Regions from separate parts of the Halobacillus sp. B23F22_1 genome, predicted to be linked through region 2. Evidence: riboswitches for the same ligand, from Rfam matches in the RefSeq annotation. Region 2 holds a riboswitch; each other region holds the start of a gene.
What was found. A riboswitch is a leader RNA that binds a small molecule or an ion and turns the genes downstream of it on or off. The one in region 2 is predicted to bind S-adenosylmethionine.
Positions count from the first base shown of each region.

Region 1: it holds a riboswitch for S-adenosylmethionine, as region 2 does, so the genes downstream of both, ACGTNH_RS16790 (phosphoadenylyl-sulfate reductase) here and ACGTNH_RS17195 (assimilatory sulfite reductase (NADPH) flavoprotein subunit) in region 2, are expected to answer to the same signal.
Region 3: it holds a riboswitch for S-adenosylmethionine, as region 2 does, so the genes downstream of both, metK (methionine adenosyltransferase) here and ACGTNH_RS17195 (assimilatory sulfite reductase (NADPH) flavoprotein subunit) in region 2, are expected to answer to the same signal.
Region 4: it holds a riboswitch for S-adenosylmethionine, as region 2 does, so the genes downstream of both, metX (homoserine O-acetyltransferase MetX) here and ACGTNH_RS17195 (assimilatory sulfite reductase (NADPH) flavoprotein subunit) in region 2, are expected to answer to the same signal.

Region 1 covers NZ_JBIEKE010000003.1:331,280-336,128, reverse strand. Annotated here, with positions in the region: gene ACGTNH_RS16800 (SLC13 family permease) at 1-893, shown strand, start outside; gene ACGTNH_RS16795 (MFS transporter) at 906-2,105, shown strand; SAM riboswitch class I at 2,385-2,488, shown strand; gene ACGTNH_RS16790 (phosphoadenylyl-sulfate reductase) at 2,621-3,355, shown strand; gene cysP (sulfate permease) at 3,352-4,419, shown strand; gene sat (sulfate adenylyltransferase) at 4,421-4,849, shown strand, end outside.
Region 2 covers NZ_JBIEKE010000003.1:431,069-435,917, reverse strand. Annotated here, with positions in the region: gene ACGTNH_RS17205 (STAS domain-containing protein) at 1-552, shown strand, start outside; gene ACGTNH_RS17200 (phospholipase) at 1,336-1,638, opposite strand; SAM riboswitch class I at 2,004-2,121, shown strand; gene ACGTNH_RS17195 (assimilatory sulfite reductase (NADPH) flavoprotein subunit) at 2,278-4,107, shown strand; gene cysI (assimilatory sulfite reductase (NADPH) hemoprotein subunit) at 4,127-4,849, shown strand, end outside.
Region 3 covers NZ_JBIEKE010000001.1:1,510,765-1,515,613, reverse strand. Annotated here, with positions in the region: gene ACGTNH_RS07685 (alpha/beta hydrolase) at 1-326, opposite strand, end outside; gene ACGTNH_RS07680 (gamma carbonic anhydrase) at 391-906, shown strand; gene metK (methionine adenosyltransferase) at 944-2,143, opposite strand; SAM riboswitch class I at 2,335-2,454, opposite strand; gene pckA (phosphoenolpyruvate carboxykinase (ATP)) at 3,021-4,613, shown strand; gene ytkD (RNA deprotection pyrophosphohydrolase) at 4,672-4,849, opposite strand, start outside.
Region 4 covers NZ_JBIEKE010000001.1:507,157-512,005, forward strand. Annotated here, with positions in the region: gene ACGTNH_RS02540 (hypothetical protein) at 1-427, shown strand, start outside; gene ACGTNH_RS02545 (homoserine dehydrogenase) at 503-1,474, opposite strand; gene metX (homoserine O-acetyltransferase MetX) at 1,464-2,537, opposite strand; SAM riboswitch class I at 2,621-2,731, opposite strand; gene ACGTNH_RS02555 (DUF2188 domain-containing protein) at 2,888-3,085, shown strand; gene ACGTNH_RS02560 (NAD(P)/FAD-dependent oxidoreductase) at 3,179-4,393, shown strand; gene ACGTNH_RS02565 (hypothetical protein) at 4,412-4,849, shown strand, end outside.

The DNA of each region.
Region 1 (4,849 bases), 100 kb from region 2:
CTCCTAATACAATTTTCCGGGGCGTTGTGGAAAATCAGTATGGTATAGAAATTTCTTTCGCCGGCTGGATGGCCTTTGGTGTACCGCTGACGATTATATTTATGGCCATCGCCTGGATTTATTTAGTGAAAATGGCCTACCCAATGAAAATAAAAGAATTGCCCGGCGGAAAAGAAGTTATTTCTAAAGAACGCAAAGCTTTAGGAGCGATGTCTTCAGAAGAGAAAGTCGTCATGACAGTTTTTACTCTAACAGCAGTCGCATGGATATTACGTTCTTTTGTATTAGAAAATATAAATGAAAATATCGATGATACGATTATTGCCATGATGGCCGCTCTTATTTTATTTCTTATTCCATCAAAAAATAAAAAAGGCGACTTCATTTTGGACTGGGACACGGCCAAAGGACTGCCCTGGGGGATTCTTCTTTTGTTTGGTGCTGGACTGGCGATTGCTTCTGGATTTGAAGCGTCAGGCTTAGCGGAATGGATAGGAACCCAGCTTACGATTTTAGAAGGAGTTAATTTCATTTTGATTCTGGCTATTGTAACAGCGCTCGTTATCTTCTTAACTGAAATTACTTCTAATACGGCAACGGCAACGATGATGTTCCCTATAATGGCTTCATTAGCCGCTGCTATTAATGTCCACCCCTACAGTCTTATGATTGGAGCTGGCGTTGCAGCGAGTTGCGCCTTTATGCTTCCTGTTGCCACTCCTCCAAACGCCGTTGTTTTTGGATCCGGCTATCTGAGGATCCCTGATATGGCAAAAGCGGGTATCTTTCTAAACGTGTTCGCAGTTATCCTTGTTACGATTGCCATTTACTTTTACTTGCCGCTCGTCTGGGGCATTGATTTAACCTCTTTCCCAGAACAGTTTAGAAATTAAAGGATGATGATCGTGAAGGATTTTGGTGGGAAAAAAGAAAAACCTTATACACCTAAAGAACCAGCATTTTGGCGGGTAACAATCGCCTTAATGCTGGCTTCTTTGTTGGTGTTTTCCACGCTTTATGTATTCCAGCCGCTGCTTCCTGTATTCGTCGATGAATTTCAAGTTACAGCCACGCAGTCAAGCTTCCTTGTGTCTTCGGCGGTCATATCTATGGTGGCTGGATTATTTATTTTAGGTTTTTTGGCAGATCGGTATGGGCGTTTGCTGCTTATGCACGTTTCTTTAGGGATGACAGTTTTACTGTTATTTGCCATGCCTTTTACTCCTTCTTTTGAAGCTTTGGTAGGACTGCGTCTGCTTCAGGGTTTTTTCCTTGCAGGTGTACCAGCTGCGGCTATGGGATATCTAGGAGAAGAGGTTTCTCCTCAGCACCTTGGCCTGGCTGTAACATTGTATATTTCAAGTAATGCTCTTGGAGGGATGGGGGGCCGGGTAGCAGCGGGCTACCTGACGGATATTTTAGACTGGAACACTACTTTGCTCATCATGTCTGGGTTTGGAATAGTGGCAGCCACATTGTTTATTTTGCTGCTTCCTAAAGAGAGATTTTACGTAAAACAGAAAACGCCGTTACGCAAGGATTTGCAGGGCATGCTTGTCCATTTAAAAGATACACATATGCTCGTCCTCTTTCTCATGGGACTATTACTTCAAATCGTTTTCACTGCAGTTTGGACTTATTTGCCGTTCTATCTGCAGGCTGATCCGTTTAACTGGCCGCTAAAATGGATTTCATTTACGTACTTTGCCTATGGCTTTGGCGTGCTGGCCCCGCCTTTAGCTGGGAGGTTATCTATGAAAATTGGTTTGCCAAAGGTAATGATCGCCGGATTGTTTGTCTTACTTGCTGGTGTGTGGATGACAACTCTCCCTATGCCCCCCGTCATCTTAATAGGACTTGCGGTGATTTGTATGGGTTTCTTCGTTGCTCACTCCATGGCAGCTGCTTTAGTTAGTAAGACAGCATCACATCATCGAAGCGGGGCTTCAGGGTTTTATTTAATCAGCTATTATATCGGAGTCGCCATAGGAAGTACGGCAATCGGGGCGTTATGGGAACAGTTTATGTGGTGGGGAATTACAGCGACAAGTCTAGTTTTAATACTTGTGTTTGCCTGTATTCCTATGTATAAAAAAATGGCGTAATCTCTGTCTGTCATTTCGGACATTTTCTGTATGCTCGTCCTGCAGGAGATGTCACTTTTTCTGTTCCTTTTTATATAATGAGATGTACAAAACCATCTTTTTTTACAAGCTGAGAGAGCGTTTTTGGTTTCTCAAAAATTTTTTTAAATTTTTTAAAACCGACTAAAACACTAGGAATAAAAGGGTTTTGGGCGTTGAAGGGCGTTAAATCGCCAAAAAACCCCTTTGACAGCTTCAAATTCATCCTGTATATTTCCATTTAATCACATAAAAATATTTTTCTTATCCAGAGAGGTGGAGGGACTGGCCCGACGAATCCTCGGCAACAGACTTAAAAAGTACTGTGCTAACTCCAGCAGGCATCACCGCTTGATAGATAAGAAGAGACCGAGATCGGTATTCTCATCCTCTTCTTATTAGATGAATAAGAAGAGGATTTTCTTATATGACTGACTAGAGACAGTAGATCAGTAAAATCGGGCGAAGGAATTTTCTCTTTATAGGAGGGCTACACATTGACTCATGAACAGATAACTTATGAAACGTTTATCAACGATCCTTTTACTGATTTTCAACCACATGATCAGACGAAAGGTGCATTAACGATATTAGAATGGGCGTACAACTCTTATGATGACATTGTTTACGCATGCAGCTTTGGTGCGGAAGGAATTGTCTTGATTGATTTAATCTCAAGAGTGAAGAAAGACGCTCACATTGTATTTCTAGATACAGATGTTCACTTCCAAGAAACGTATGAGCTGATTGACCGCATAAAAGCACGTTTCCCTGACCTGCAGATCACAATGAAAAAACCGAAGCTGACGCTGCAGGAACAAGCTGATAAGCACGGGGATCAGCTGTGGAATTCAAATCCTGATCATTGCTGCTATATTCGAAAAATTAAACCGTTAGAAGAAGCATTGAGTGGAGCGACAGCCTGGGTTTCCGGCTTAAGACGCGAGCAATCACTCAGTCGTAGTAAAACGGACTTCGTTAATAAAGACGAACGTTTTCGTTCCGTAAAAGTATGTCCTCTGATTCACTGGACATGGGAAGATGTCTGGAACCATATTAAAGAAAACAATCTTCCTTACAACGATCTGCACGATCAAGGATATGCAAGCATAGGGTGCATGCCATGTACAACACCATCCGATGATCCTCATGATCGCTCAGGAAGGTGGGAAGGCTTTGGAAAAACCGAGTGTGGCTTACACACGGTTTCAAGTCAGGATAATCAATCATGACGCTCGTCATTTTGAGTCTCATCATTGCTTATTTTTACGCCTTTAATGTTGGGGCGAGCGGATCGGCCGCTACAATGGGGATTGCTTATGGAGCTCGAGTGATTAACAAAAAATGGATTGCACTGCTGTTAAGCGGAATTGGCTGCCTGTTTGGAGCATTGTGGGGCGGAGAAGTGGTAGAGACGATTGGTAAAGGTCTCATTCCTGAAAGCCTGCTGACGGTTGAAGCTGCAGTAATCATTCTATTCGTTTCAGCGCTTACGCTGTTTGTAACGAACTTATTAGGAATCCCGCTTTCCACAAGTGAAGTGACAGTCGGTTCGATTGTAGGAGTAAGCATTTCTCTTCAACAGCTTTATTTAAGTAAATTAGTCGATATTATATTGTTTTGGGTTTTTGTTCCTTTGGCAGCCTTTCTGCTTACTTTCCTTTTTGGACTGCTGAAAGAGCGTTTTAAACCGAAGAAGTTGAAATCGAAAAAGCTGACGGTCGCTCTTTCTGTTTTGCTCATTATTACAGGATTTCTGGAGGCGATTGCTGCTGGGATGAATAATGTGGCTAGTGCAGTCGGTCCTCTTGTCGGAGCAGATGTATTAAATAAAGGAACAGGTTTACTGACAGGCGGCCTGTTTATGGCTCTTGGAGCTTTATTATTAGGCAGCAGAGTTTTAGAAACAAACGGAAAGCGGATCTCTCATTTGTCGCTCTCAGACGGAGTCGTTATCTCCGGGACCTCTGGCTTTCTTGTCATTGGAGCCTCGTTGTTAGGGATTCCAATTCCAATGACTCAAGTAACGACCTCAGGCATTGTGGGTGCAGGAGCCACGAAAGACTGGCGCGGAATTTGGAGAAATAAAGTGATTCACAGGATTGCTAAAGTATGGGTCACATCTCCATTAATCTCGCTTGTGATGGCCTTTTGTTTAACAGAAATTTTTCTTATGTCCAAAGTATCCACGGTCATTATTATATCCAGCGGAATTTTTGCTACATTAGTACTTACGAATTTTGGAAGGTCAACGTTAGTAAAAAAAGCACGGCAACCACTTAAGGAGGAATTTTAATATGACGAGTCAACCGCATGGCGGAGTTTTAGTCAACCGAATCGTAGATGCAGAAACGTTTTCACCTGAGAGAACTGCACACGATATTGAATTAGATGACATTGCGATCAGTGATTTAGAGCTTATCGCCAATGGAGCTTACAGCCCGCTGGAAGGATTTCTTAGCGAGAAGGATTACCTTTCTGTAGTTCGTGACATGAGGCTGGCTAATGGGATCCCCTGGAGCATCCCAATAACATTGCCCGTTGATGAACGAAAAGCAGTAGAACTGCAAGCAGGCAGCTGGGCAAGTCTTTCTAAGAACGGTGAGGTTTATGGCTGGATAGAAGTGGAAGAAATCTATTCATCTCAAAAAGATACAGAAGCTGCAAAAGTTTATCAAACAACAGAGTTAGAGCATCCTGGCGTAAAGAAACTATTTGATCGCCCT
Region 2 (4,849 bases):
ATTCGAAGAACATTTTGGAACTTTATTGAAAGGTATTATGAACGAATAAATAAAGTCAAAATGGAAGAATTTTTTCAATTGGAGCAAGAAATTAATAATCGAGTAGATGAATTCTTAAATACTTTCTTCTTAAGTTACTCTACATATAAAGATTCATTAATTAAGTCTCAAAGAGAATTGGTAGAGAATTTATCGGTGCCTATTATCCCTATAACCCCATTAATTTGTATATTGCCTTTAATTGGTTCTATAGATTCATTTCGAGCAGGGATTATTAATGAGAAGGTGCTGGCAGAGGTTGCAGATTTAAGGATTCAAACGTTGATTATGGATTTATCCGGGATTGCAAAAATGGAAAGCGAAATTATTGTAGAGTTAATGAAAATTATTGACGGCACATCCATGATGGGGTGTGAAACTGTAATTACAGGTATAAGAAAGGAAATTGTAAGTGAGATGACGAAATCAGGAATCACTTTTAACAAAAAAACGAAAACCTTAGGAACGCTGCAACAAGCATTAAATGAATACTTTGTACACGGGAAAAATTGAGAGTTGAAGGTATAGATCGAATAAAATGAAAAGAGGTCGGGCAATAAGTAAAGTATCCGGCTCAGAGAAGTATAAATGGATCATAGCTTAGACAAAAAAGTGAAGCCTCCTGGGGCAGCAGCGCGAGTTAAAGATTCTGGAGGAAAGAGAAGAAATTTGAGGGATCAATGTTTTAAATCTATTTTACATAAATAATCCGAACAGATTACACACAATCGTTCGGATTATTTATGCTTAATGCAGCTTGTTTTTAATTCGTACTTTCCGTTAAAAGTTCTTAGAAAGTGATACCTTGAGAACAAGAACTAAAAAAGTCAACAGGTTAACATTTTTTGTTTTTCTAATGGTTATCCCTCCCAGTGAACTTTGATTAATTTTAATGTAGCATTTTAAATACACCTTTTATAGTGTTATGTAAGAAAATATGACACGAAAATTTTGCTGCCTTGATAGAGATTAGGGGATTCGTCCGCTAAAGGGTGGTATGAGGTCACTGAAAAAGTCCTGTCTAATCTTAAAGAGCCTCACGAATCGATTTTCGGGAGAAGCTTGTCACGGGCACGGCCTCAGCTGACTTGGTCAAGAAGATCACTTGACCAAGTGGATCTTCGGCTCGCGCTGTTCCCGCGATGCACTGGCCTGGACGCTTTTTTAATTCTATCTTTCATCGACCTTTAGTTTTTCAGCGGTCTCGATGGTCTGGGCTCCTGAAGGCGAGAAAAAAGCTTATAGAAAAACTTAGGTTTTTCTACAAGCGGAGGAGCCTGGCTTCCAGGATACTTATTAAAACCGAGGTTTTCTAAAGCCACACGTAAATATTCGCTGTATCCTCATGTAATGCAGCATCTTACGAGCATGCCTGCCTTCTCTCGTATAAGGATTTTGTAATTCTTCTAATCGTCTAATAAATGCTTGATCGCATAAACAATAATCTCGATAAGTTAAATAACATTTGTCATGGGACTTGCAGGCCGCATCGACTGCATTTATCGGTCTTCCAGGTCCGCTGCACCCAGGCCCACACCAGTTGTAGCCCGGAAAGAGGCAAAACGGGGAACGTCTTCTGTGGTTAGCATAATTGTGCATGTTATCCTCTTCTTTCCATAGTTGCATGAGGTTTTAACCCCTCTTTTATATCATATGGCATTGAAATAGTTTTGCTTAGTGTAATAACTATAGAGGAGAAAGATAACGAGTATTCTGCACCGAGATGTTCTGAGACTGAATGCTGAGAATAAGGATGGAGAAAAGAAATCTGTAATTGACACTGATTTTTTCCTCTGGGTATGGTCAGAAGAGAAGTACGGTTATGAATTGAGCCTGCTTTCTAAAAAAGGACTACTGAAAATTAAAAATGAATTTATGTCATTTATTCGGAATCTATTGACAATTCATCGATTTCAGCATAACATATTTATCATTCATGACTTTACATTAATTGCATATGAGTTTTCTTATTTTGAGAGGTGGAGGGACTGGCCCTTTGAAACCTCGGCAACGGGTCTATGTTGAATATAATAGATACTGTGCCAATTCCAGCAGAGGCAAGAAGCGTCTGAAAGATAAGAAGAATGGTGATTACAATCAAACCCTCTCTTCTTATCTTTTAAGAAGCGGGGGTTTTTTGCTAATGTTTAAGAGGAGGAAGTCGTTTAAACATTTTTTTATATTTAAATCCGAGTAAACAGCTATGATTACAATGCGAAATGGAGTGAGGTGGAAATGTTGCAGTTAAAGGAAAAGAACAGTCCTTTTAATCAGGAGCAAGCAGATCAATTGAATCGGCTGCTTCCTACCTTAACGGAAAATCAAAGAATTTGGTTGAGTGGATATTTGGCTGTACCGCTAAGTGGTACAGATGCAGCTGTGCAAGATTTTCCGCAAGCATCTGAAACGAATGATGCAGCAGTGGCAAGTCAAACAAGAGAAATAACGATTTTGTATGGTTCTCATACGGGAAACTGTCAGTCGCTTGCTGAAGACTTTTCACAAAAGCTAGAACAGAAAAATTTTAACGTGACCGTATCTTCGATGGACGATTTTAAGCCGAAAGCATTGAAGAAGGTAGAAGATTTATTGATATTGACGAGTACTCATGGAGATGGAGATCCTCCTGATAACGCACTATCTTTATATGATTTCCTCCATAGTAAAAGAGCACCGAAGCTAGAAGGTGTGCGATTCTCTGTCCTTTCACTAGGAGACAGCTCGTATGAGTTTTTCTGTCAAACAGGTAAGGAATTTGATCACCGTCTGGAAGAATTAGGTGCTGAACGATTAGCTGCCCGAGTCGATTGCGATTTAGACTTTGAAGAGCCGGCTGAAGAGTGGTTTCAAGCGGCCGTAGCAGAACTTGATTCAGGGCAGGGATCCGGTGGTTCGGTAGCGGAAGAGGTGCCAGCTGATGCATTAGCAGATACGCCCGCTGTCTACTCGAGAACAAATCCGTTCCATGCGGAAATTTTGGAAAATATTAATCTTAATGGCCGCGGCTCCAACAAAGAAACACGTCACCTTGAGCTTGATCTTGAGGGTTCAGGTTTACAGTATAAACCAGGAGACAGCTTAGGCATCTTTCCACAAAATGATCCCGTGCTTGTTGAGCAATTGATCCAGGCGATGGGATGGAATCCAGAAGAAACAGTGACGATCAATAAGCAAGGAGAAATTCGTTCTGTCCGTGAAGCCCTCACGACACATTTTGAGATTACGAGCTTAACAAAGCCTTTGTTAGAAAAAGCTGCATCTCTTTCTTCTAATGAAACTCTAAAGGAGCTTATAAATCCAGAGAATTCCCAAGATTTAAAAGGCTATATAGAAGGACGCGATCTAATTGATCTTGTGCAAGATTTTGCTCCGTGGGAGGGGTCGGTTCATGATTTTATCACGATTCTTCGTAAAATTCCTGTCCGTCTTTATTCCATCGCAAGCAGTTCCGAGGCCAATCCAGAGGAAGTTCATTTAACGATTGGGGCTGTGAGATACGATGCTCATGGACGTCCGCGTACGGGAGTTTGCTCCGTGCAATGTGCAGAGCGATCCGAACCAGGAGATACTCTGCCGGTCTTTATACAACGAAATCAAAATTTTAAGCTTCCTGAAAATCCAGAAACCCCTATTGTGATGATTGGAGCCGGTACAGGGGTGGCACCGTATCGTGCTTTTCTAGAAGAGAGGGAAGAGACGGAAGCGGACGGGGAATCATGGCTTTTCTTTGGCGATCAGCATTTTGTTAGTGATTTCCTCTATCAAACGGAATGGCAGCAATGGTTAAAGGAAGGCATACTGACGAAAATGGATGTTGCTTTTTCTAGAGATACGGAGGAAAAAGTATACGTGCAGCACCGCATGCTTGAACACAGCAAAGAATTATATGAATGGCTGCAGAACGGAGCACATGTCTATGTATGTGGGGATGAGCAGTATATGGCAAAAGACGTTCAAGATACTCTGCTGACAATTCTGAAACAAGAAGGCCAAATGTCTGATGAACAAGCTGACCAATACTTGGCTGATATGCGTAAAGCCAAACGTTATCAACGTGATGTGTATTAAGAGGAAAGGGGAAAAAAGCATGACGAACAATAGATTTCCTGAACAGCACGGTCCACCTAGCGAAATGGAAAAAATAAAAGAGGAGAGTGATTACTTAAGAGGGTCACTTGTAGAAAGCTTTGCAGAACGGCTCAGCGCTGGTATTCCAGATGAGCAGACTAAACTTTTAAAGTTTCATGGAAGTTATATGCAGGACGATCGGGATGTACGAAATGAACGAAAACAGCAGAAATTGGAGCCGAATTATCAGTTTATGATCCGTGTACGCTTAGCAGGCGGGGTGGCCACACCTGAGCAATGGTTAACGATGGATGACCTTGCGAATACACACGGAAATGGCACACTTAAATTAACGACAAGGCAGACATTCCAGCTGCACGGAATTTTAAAATGGAATATGAAAAAGACCATTCAGGCGATGAATAGTTCTTTAATGGATACCATTGCTGCCTGTGGGGATGTAAACCGAAATGTAATGTGTAATGCCAATCCGTACCAATCCGACATTCATGCCGAAGTGTACGACTGGTCCAGGCAAATTAGTGATCATTTACTTCCAAAAACGAGAGCCTACCATGAAATTTGGTTAGATGAGGAAAAAGTACTCGACAGTCGAGAAGAAGAAACGGAAACGATTTACGGCCCGCTTTATTTACCGAGAAAGTTTAAGATTGGCGTTGCTGTTCCACCCTCTAATGATGTAGACATCTTCTCTCAGGATCTTGGTTTTATTGCAATTTTA
Region 3 (4,849 bases), on a different contig from region 2:
GCTGGAGAGGATAATATAACGCCGTCTACAGTTATTTTTAATTGTTGAAGTGTTCTTGTTACAATAAGCCCCCCCATACTATGCCCTAACAAAAAGACAGGTAAATCTTTGTCCGCTTCTTCGACCCACTCGCTCACTTTTTTTATGTAATCATTAAAGGATCGAATATGTCCTTTCTTGCCCTCTGACATACCTTGGCCTGGAAGATCATTTATCTTAACTTCAAAGCCATCTTGTTCCAGCTTTTTTACTAAATGGACATAACGGCCTGCGTGTTCAAAGGCTCCATGCACTATTATAATCGTAGCTCTTTTTTCACCTGTCATTCCATCGTTCTCCCTATCCTCTATTTGTTATACTGAATTTATCATAATTATAAGGGGGTTCGCTATGATTTACGAATATAAAGGAAAGAGGCCGATGATAGACGATAGCGCCTTTATTGCTGACGACGCAGTGATTACAGGGGATGTTACGATTGGATCCTTATGTAGTGTTTGGTTTAAAACAGTCATCAGGGGAGATGTAGCTCCAGTTTATATTGGAAATAAAGTAAATATCCAAGACTTAAGTATGCTTCACCAAAGCCCTGATATCCCACTAAAAATAGAAGATGGGGTAACGGTAGGACATCAGGTTACTTTACATTCTGCCCATATTAAAGAGAAAGCACTCATTGGAATGGGGTCGATAATTTTGGATGGTGCAGAAATTGGTGAACAGGCTTTTATTGGAGCCGGAAGTCTCGTACCACCTGGAAAAGTTATCCCTCCACGCACCTTGGCTTTGGGAAGACCAGCAAAAGTTGTACGTGATTTAACTGAAGAAGATTACCAAGAACTGAACCGGATAAGAGCTAGTTATGTAGATAAAGGCCAGGTTTACAAAGGCATGCAGTCTTCCTAATAAAATGGGCGCCGATCATTAAACGGCGCCCATTTTATTATTTATTCAGCTTTTCTTTTAATAACTCAGCTTTATTTGTTTGTTCCCATGGAAACTCAATATCTGTCCGGCCAAAATGACCATAAGCTGCGGTTTGACGATAAATGGGACGTCTAAGATCAAGCATCTTAATAATGCCTGCCGGTCGTAAGTCAAACAATTCTCGTACAGCTGAAACAAGCATCTCTTCAGGTACTTTACCAGTGCCGAATGTGTTGATTGAAATAGATACAGGCTGAGCTACTCCAATAGCGTAAGCAAGCTGTACTTCACAGGATTGAGCTAATTTCGCAGCAACTATGTTTTTCGCTACGTAACGAGCAGCGTAGGCTGCTGAACGGTCTACCTTAGTTGCATCTTTCCCACTAAAAGCTCCTCCGCCGTGGCGAGCATATCCGCCGTAAGTGTCCACAATAATCTTTCGTCCTGTTAATCCTGCATCTCCTTGAGGTCCACCAATTACAAATCGTCCAGTGGGATTAATGAAATACTTTGTTTGTTCGTCAATCAGCTGACTAGGAACCACAGGATTAATAACATGTTTCTTTAAATCGTGCTGAATTTGCTCTAAGGTGATTTCTTCAGCGTGCTGAGTTGAAATCACTATTGTATCGACTCTTACAGGCTGATCCTTTTCATCATATTCGATAGTAACTTGTGTTTTACCATCAGGGCGTAAATAACTTAAAGTACCATCATTTCTTACGTCGGATAGGCGTTTTGCAATTTTGTGTGCTAAAGAAATAGGAAGAGGCATTAATTCTTCCGTTTCGTTATTCGCAAAACCAAACATTAAGCCTTGGTCTCCTGCCCCTATAGCTTCTATTTCATCTTCACTCATCTGACCTTCCCTTGATTCCAATGCTACATCCACACCACCAGCAATGTCTGGTGACTGTTCATCTATAGCCGTTAGTACGGCACAAGTATCGGCATCAAAACCATACTTGGCTCTCGTATAACCGATTTCTTTTATTGTTCTTCGAACGATAGCGGGAATATCCACGTACGTATTTGTACTAATTTCCCCTGAAACTAAGACGAGTCCTGTTGTTACTGTAGTTTCGCATGCCACCCTTGCATTAGGGTCGTTTTTTAAAATTTCATCTAATATCGCATCAGAAATTTGATCACAGATTTTATCAGGATGCCCCTCTGTTACTGATTCTGATGTGAATAACCGGCGATTAGCAGGCATTCTTTAAAACTCCTCCTTCTGTAAATACAAAGTTTGGACGGAACTCTTTCCAGTATGTTTATAGAAGTTTAACTTAAAGGAAAACTTCTCGTTTTTTTATAGTTAAATAAATTATTATATGAAAGGATGTATATTGTGTACATAAAGAAAAACCCTTCCTTCTAAAAGAGGAAAGGTACTTATTCCTTTCGCTCTTATCGTCCAAGATCTCCTGGAAAAATAGGGATCTTGCTGCAGGTTGGCACCATGTCAGATGTCTGACGGGTTGCCGGGCTTCATTGGGCCTGTCCCTCCACCACTCTGGATAAGAGAGTATCCGTTCGGACTAATAGTATCGAAATCCCGCAACCATGTCAATTAGTTTTCCCATTATGAAAGGGAACAGGAGCCGTTTTTGCCACGTGTCTTTAATCATTTTATAACGATTATAACCATCTCGATAAAATAAGTTTCTTTTATTACCTAGTCCGGGAATAGACATTATAAGACCTATCCATAAAGTTAGAGCCGTTTATTGTTTAATAGCCTCTACAAGGCTTCCTTATTGGTGCTACTATTTGAATTTTTTTAGTGATACTATCCCTGTAATAAGATTCAACCTCAAACATGCCCTCAAGATTTTGAAACAATTTCAGAGCAGTACGAAAAACTGATCCAATACCTTAAATTCCTTTTGCTCTGATAAGTCAATCAACAGTTTTGTCTCCTAAACGATTTTCACAATGCCGATTACTTTCCATCAATAACAATATAGCTCAATGATTAATAAAATAAAAAGAAAGCAATTTCATTCAATAGTATGGACTAATAAATTGAATGTGTTATACTTTATCTCAAAGTAGCACCAAATCTTTAAAGTAAAGGCGGGTAGACACATATGAGCGCAATTAATCAGATGTCTGATTTATCTCAACTATTAAATGAATCAAATGTTCATCACCAATTATCAGTCCCACAACTAGTAGAAAAAATCCTTTCACGTAAAGAAGGCACCCTGACTAATAGTGGAGCGGTTCAAGCAACTACAGGTGAATATACTGGTCGTTCTCCACACGATAAATTTATTGTTAAGGATGAAGAATCTACTAAGAATGTAAATTGGGGAAAAGTCAATCAGTCCATTGACGAACTCACTTTTATAAAGCTTTATCATAAGGTGTTGGACTATTTAAAAAAACGTGATGAACTTTTTGTATTTAACGGTTTTGCCGGTGCAGACGAAAGATACCGCCTACCTTTACGAGTGATTAATGAGTTCGCCTGGCATAACTTATTTGCTCACCAAATGTTTATTCGTCCTGACCAAAACGATTTAAATCACCATGATGCTGAATTTACTGTCATCTCTGCACCAACTTTTAAAGCTGATCCCGAAGTAGATGGTACAAACTCAGAAGCTTTCATTATGATTTCCTTTAAACACCGAGTCGTGCTAATCGGAGGAACGGAATATGCCGGGGAAATCAAAAAATCTATTTTTTCAGTTATGAACTATGTCTTACCTAAACAAAACGTGCTCTCAATGCATTGTTCAGCTAATGTTGGTAAAGAAGGAGATGTCGCTCTTTTCTTCGGGCTCTCAGGAACGGGAAAAACAACTTTATCGGCAGACCCCGATCGTAAACTAATTGGAGATGATGAACATGCCTGGTCGAATTATGGAATTTCTAATATAGAAGGCGGCTGTTATGCAAAATGCATCAACCTTTCTTATGAGAAAGAACCTCAAATCTTTGATGCTATTCATTTTGGCGCTGTATTGGAAAATGTTATTTTACAAGAAGGAACACAGCAGCCTGATTATGACAACACAACGTTAACTGAAAATACGAGAGCTGCCTACCCGCTTCACCATATTAAGAACACTATTGTTCCAAGTGTGGCGGGTCATCCAAATGCGATTGTTTTCCTTACGGCTGACGCAACTGGCGTGCTCCCCCCTATAAGTAAGTTAACGAAAGAACAAGCGATGTATCACTTTCTTAGCGGCTATACCAGCAAATTGGCAGGAACCGAACGAGGGGTAACTTCCCCCCAGGCAACGTTCTCCGCTTGTTTCGGCTCTCCATTTCTTCCATTAGCTCCTTCTGTTTATGCAGAAATGCTCGGAGAAAAAATAGACCAGTTTAATTCAGACGTCTATTTAGTAAATACAGGATGGACAGGTGGGCCTTATGGAGAAGGTCAGAGAATGAAACTCACCTACACACGAGCAATGATTCACGCGGCACTCGAAGGAGAATTAAATTCCGCGGACACGTATACCGATCCTGTATTTGGCTTAAACATTCCAGTTCATTGTCCAGGAGTTCCTGATGATGTATTAATTCCTAGGAAAACGTGGGAGGATTCTCAAGCATACGATGAAAAAGCTCATGAACTTGCCAATCAATTCCATGAGAATTTCAAGAAGTTTAAACATGCAAGTACTGAAATTGCGAATGCAGGACCGAATTACGGCAAAGAATAATTATTTTTCCTCATTTCCTTAATATATAGAAAAAACCGTGCATGGGATGCACGGTTTTTTAATGAGCGTCCATATGTTTATTTTTAATGACTTTTAAACACTCTGTTAAGACTTCATCCTTCATCATGAAGCTGTAAAGAGCATTACTTTTTATACTTTCAGGTATATGAGCAAGCAATACAGGACCCTCTGTTTCATAATAATGAGGCCGCTCAATAAGTTCAGAAATGCTCGCG
Region 4 (4,849 bases), on a different contig from region 2:
AAAGCATAGCTTAGCCGTGAGCTATGATGTGCTGTTTGAGGACGAGCAAGTTTTTGTTGTTAAGTTTACAGAAGTAATGGAGATGGATAAGGATGTTTCTCAGGAATCGCAAACGGTTTTGAATTTTGATAAATCAAACGGCAAGCGATTAGATCTTAATCACATTTTCACTGAAGATGGGCAGTATTTAGAAACATTAACAAAGCTGGCTAATGAAAAAGTAAAAGGAAGTTTTGATGAATCTACAGCAGAAGAGAATTTTCGTAATCTTGCTCTTAAAGGGAATCGGATAGAAGTCCATTTAACTCCTCAAGAACAAGAGAAGGCAGGAGCAGAGTCGGATCGTATTTTCATTTCTAAAACCGACTTAGAAGATATGATGAGACCACGTTATGCTGAGATCCGCAGTTCATGGATCGACGAATAAATTTAAAAAGCCTAAGCGCTTCTTACGTTTTCCTGAATCAGGATTACTTTAAGAAATGCTTAGGCTTTTGATGTCTTATATGAATTGTTTTGCAGGCGTTGTCTGCCAAATCTGTACAAAGTCTTCAATCATGGCACTAGCGGTTGGTAATTGGCCGGCCCCCGGCCCCCTTAAGGTAACAGACCCAACTAAGTCTCCTGTTACGCTAATGGCGTTGTCTACGCCTTCTATTCCGAATAGTCCGTGTGAAGGTGGAAGAAAAAGCGGCTCGACCGTCCCTTTTAATTCTCCATCTACTAGCTCTAGAGTAGCTACATGGCGGATTTTTTCGCCTTTCTCCTCAGCAGATATTAAATCGGTTTCGTTAAGGTTTGATATTCCTGTTAATGAAACCGCTGACCAATCTGGCTGCTTTTCGTAAAGCAATTGGCTTAAAATCATTAATTTATAAAAAGCGTCATGTCCCTCTATATCGTTCGTAGGGTCCGCTTCAGCATAGCCTTTTGTTTGAGCTTCCTGAAGCGCTTCAGAAAACGTTTTATTTTGATCTTGCATAGCTGTCAAAATATAATTGCTCGTGCCGTTTAATATTCCCTGTACTTTCGTAATATTATTCGTTTGCAGGAGGGTGGTCAAAGTGCCGATAATGGGAATACCTGCGGCTGTAGTAGCTTCATAGCCAACACCGATCCTTTGCTCTGCGCGCTGTATTAGCTTGTGGCCGCAGGCGGCAAACATCACCTTGTTGGCAGTAACGACATGAATATGTTGGTCAATGGCTTGTTTTAAATAGGAATAACTTGGTTCTATCCCGACGGTAGCTTCAAATATAACATCCGGCTTTTGATTTAATACGTCGTCAAAACGGTCGGTGACTATAACATTATCAGGTAAAAACCTTTCTTTATGAACATTGTGGACGAGTATGCTTGTTACTTCTACTTTGTCACCAATCAGCTTATGAAGCTGCCTGCGTTTAGTTTGTAATATTTCATAAATCCCCTGGCCCACGGTGCCGAAGCCTAGGATGGCTGCTTTAATTGTCATGTTGATTCACTGCTCCTTCGTTTAGTTTATGAGAAAGCCATGATCCCCACTGATTGAATTCGACTAAAAATCCATCGTGCCCATAATCAGTTTGGACGTGCAGATGCTCACTGTTTGCGGCTAACTGACTAAAGGGTTGAATGAGTTCTTTTGGATAGAGTAAGTCGTGCTCGAAACTCACTGTAAAAAGCGGAACCTGATATTGGGCGGCAGCCTCTTGAAGAGTGCCGCGGCTTTGACTGATATCATGGTGGTTCATCGCTTCTAGTAAATAAAGATAGCTGTTGGCATCAAATCGTTCTTTAATTTTCTCACCTTGATAATTCATATAAGATTGAATGTCGTAAAAAGATTCACTTTGGTGGCGGTCAAATCGTTTCTGAAACAGCTTTCCGCTCCGATAGGTGACCATGCCAGCCATCCGCGCAATTTCGAATCCATGTAGCTGTTCATTCTTATCATAGTTTCCGTTTAAAAAAGCAGGGTCATCCTGAATTGCCCTTGCTCCAATATGATTAAAGGCTATGCCGTAATCACTTAAGTAAGGTGTGGCGGCAAGGGCGTAAAGCTGTTTCATGAATTTAGGATAGAGAAGACCCCATTCAAGAGTCTGCATTCCCCCTAAAGACCCGCCGACTACGGCATGAACTTCGTGGATATCTAGTGTTTTTAAGGCTTCATATTGGGAACGCACGATGTCTCGAATCGTTATTTTGGGGAAATTCAGACGATACGGTACTTGCGTTTCCGGATTAACGCTTGTGGGACCTGTGGAACCGTGACACCCCCCTAGTACATTGAAGGTGATGACTTGATACGCAGTCGTATCAATAGCACAGCCATCCCCAACCAGACCTTTCCACCAGCCTGGGCTCTCTGAAGAACCTACGGTATGTTGATTTCCTGTTAGGGCATGACAAATAAGAACAACTGGAGCATGCTCAGGACCGCAGCGTTCATAAGCTAACTCCACGTCTTGAAGTGTATCTCCAGACTCTAAAGTAAAGTTTCCAATCGAAACCTTTGTATGAGCATGTTGGTTCATCACGTATTTTATGGACATGCGCGTTGCCCTCCTTACTAAATTGACGGCATATAAAAAAGCCCTCTTCTGAAATAAGAAGAGGGCGGTTCGTTAGGTTCCTCCTCTTATCTGTCAGATCGGTATGATCTGTAGGAATTAGCACCTTTTCAAGTCGTTCCTTGAAGGTTGCCGGGCGTCACAGGGCCTAGTCCCTCTGCCACTCTAGATAAGAGTTATTTAATTAATCGTTGCATTAAAGGTATGTTACGAATTATAGAATGAGCTGTACATAATGTCAAACTATTTGTGAAAATCCATTCCTACGTTTGAAAGGTATAGGCGTTGGGAAAGTACTTATAGAGACCAAGAAAAAAAGGAGAGAATCAAACATGAAGGAATATAGTGTAGCGCCAAATAAAGACGTAACAGGCTGGATTGTAAAAATTGAAGATATCGCTCCAACGGACGAATATGATGAGCGAGACACAGCTGTAGAAAAAGCTAAAGAAATGGCTCAAGAAAATAAGCCGAGCCGTCTAATCATTTTAGATCAGAATCACGAAGTAGAAGAAGAAATTAAATATTAGTCAGAAAAGCTCCCAGACGGGAGCTTTTTTTATAGAAATAATGAAGTAAAAACGTTACGCTGAAGATAACAATGATAAGGGTGTGCGCAACGTATGAATTCAAATGCAGATGTAATTATAGTCGGGGCTCGCGTTGCTGGGGCAAGCCTTGCGATCTTATTAGGAAGGATAGGGAAGAAGGTCTTATTGTTAGACAAAGCAGTTTTTCCTAGTGATACGCTTTCAACTCATCATCTTTCGCACCTTGAATATGTCAAAAAGCTTGGTGTATTAGAACAGGTAGAAGCTTCAGGCTTGCGGAAAATAAACCGTATGCGTACTTACATAGGAAATAGCTTTATAGAAGGGCCTCGTGCATCGTATACCCTGATTCCAAGAAGAGAACAATTTGACCATGTGTTAGTGAAAAAGGCACTGTCCTATCCCACCGTCGAATTGAAGGAAGGATATCAAGTTAACGATATTCTCAAAAACCAGGGTCGCGTCCAAGGTGTTAAAGCACAAGATAAAAAAGGTAAGGTTCACGAATTTAAAGCCTCCCTTGTCGTAGGAGCAGATGGTAAAAATTCATTTATCGCTAAACAAACGGGTGCCCAAAAATATAACGAACAATCTCCTATCCGTCCTGTGTTTTATGGATATTATCATCATGTGCAGCCTCTAGTGGAACCAACAACAGAAATATTCCTGGATAAAGGAAGAATTGGTTTTTTATTTCCTATGGAGCCGGGGGTGGACTGCTTAGGTTTAGAAGTATTTCCCTATGAGTTCTCTGAGATAGCGAAACACCCTGAAAGATTCGAAGAAATTTACCGGCAGTTTTACGGAATGGAAAGGCGGTTAGAGCAAGCATCGCTTCAAGGCAAAATCATTGGTACTACAGGTATGCCTAACTTTTTTAGAGAGGCTGGAGGAAACGGATGGGCGTTAGTAGGTGATGCAGCTCATAGTAAAGATCCGAGTACTGGTTTAGGAATGAATGATGCCCTGATGCAGTCTTTCCTTTTAGCAGAAGCGATTGAGGCTTGGGATAACGGTGGCTCGTGGCGCGAGCTCATCAAGCATTTTCAAAAGCAAAGGGATGAAAATTTAGGTCCAGGCTACCGTTTAACATTAGACTATATTCAATCTCGCAGAGCGCTTACGTCACAGGAAGAATCTTTGTTCCAGGCGATGGCTGCAAACCCAATGGTGTGGAATAAAGTGGTTCCCCATTTGCCAAAGCTGCTTAAGCAGCAATCCCAACACATGCCTGAACTGTATGGATCAGTGGAGCATGAAGCAAAGAGTTTTGGTCTTGAGTACTAAATGAAAGAGGGGAAATCTATGACTTGGACTAAAGAGACAGCGTTTGCTAAATTACAGGACATTTATACCGATAAAGTGATGCAGGACGAGAAACGTAGAATCTTTCAGCAAATTTATCGTCATCTTTATGAGCATTTAGATGATTTAGCTGTAAAGACAGGCATGAAAGAGGATGCTGAGAAGCAGCTTAAGTTGTTCAAAGAGTATACGTTTATGCCGGGTGATAATCTGTTCCAATCTATGCGCTATGTATTTCTCATCGCCAGAGGGGAGAAGGAGACTGATCCTAACGAAACAGAAAGGCATTTGAATCGAATTTATCGAGCCCTTTTTCAGCCAGCCGGTTTAAAGAATCCGTATATCCCTGATTCTTTTTGGACGACAACGCTGGGGGTGGCCTGTCTTGTGGCGCAGGAAGGGGTAGAGTCCGTCTACTTTGTATTAGATGAAATTGTG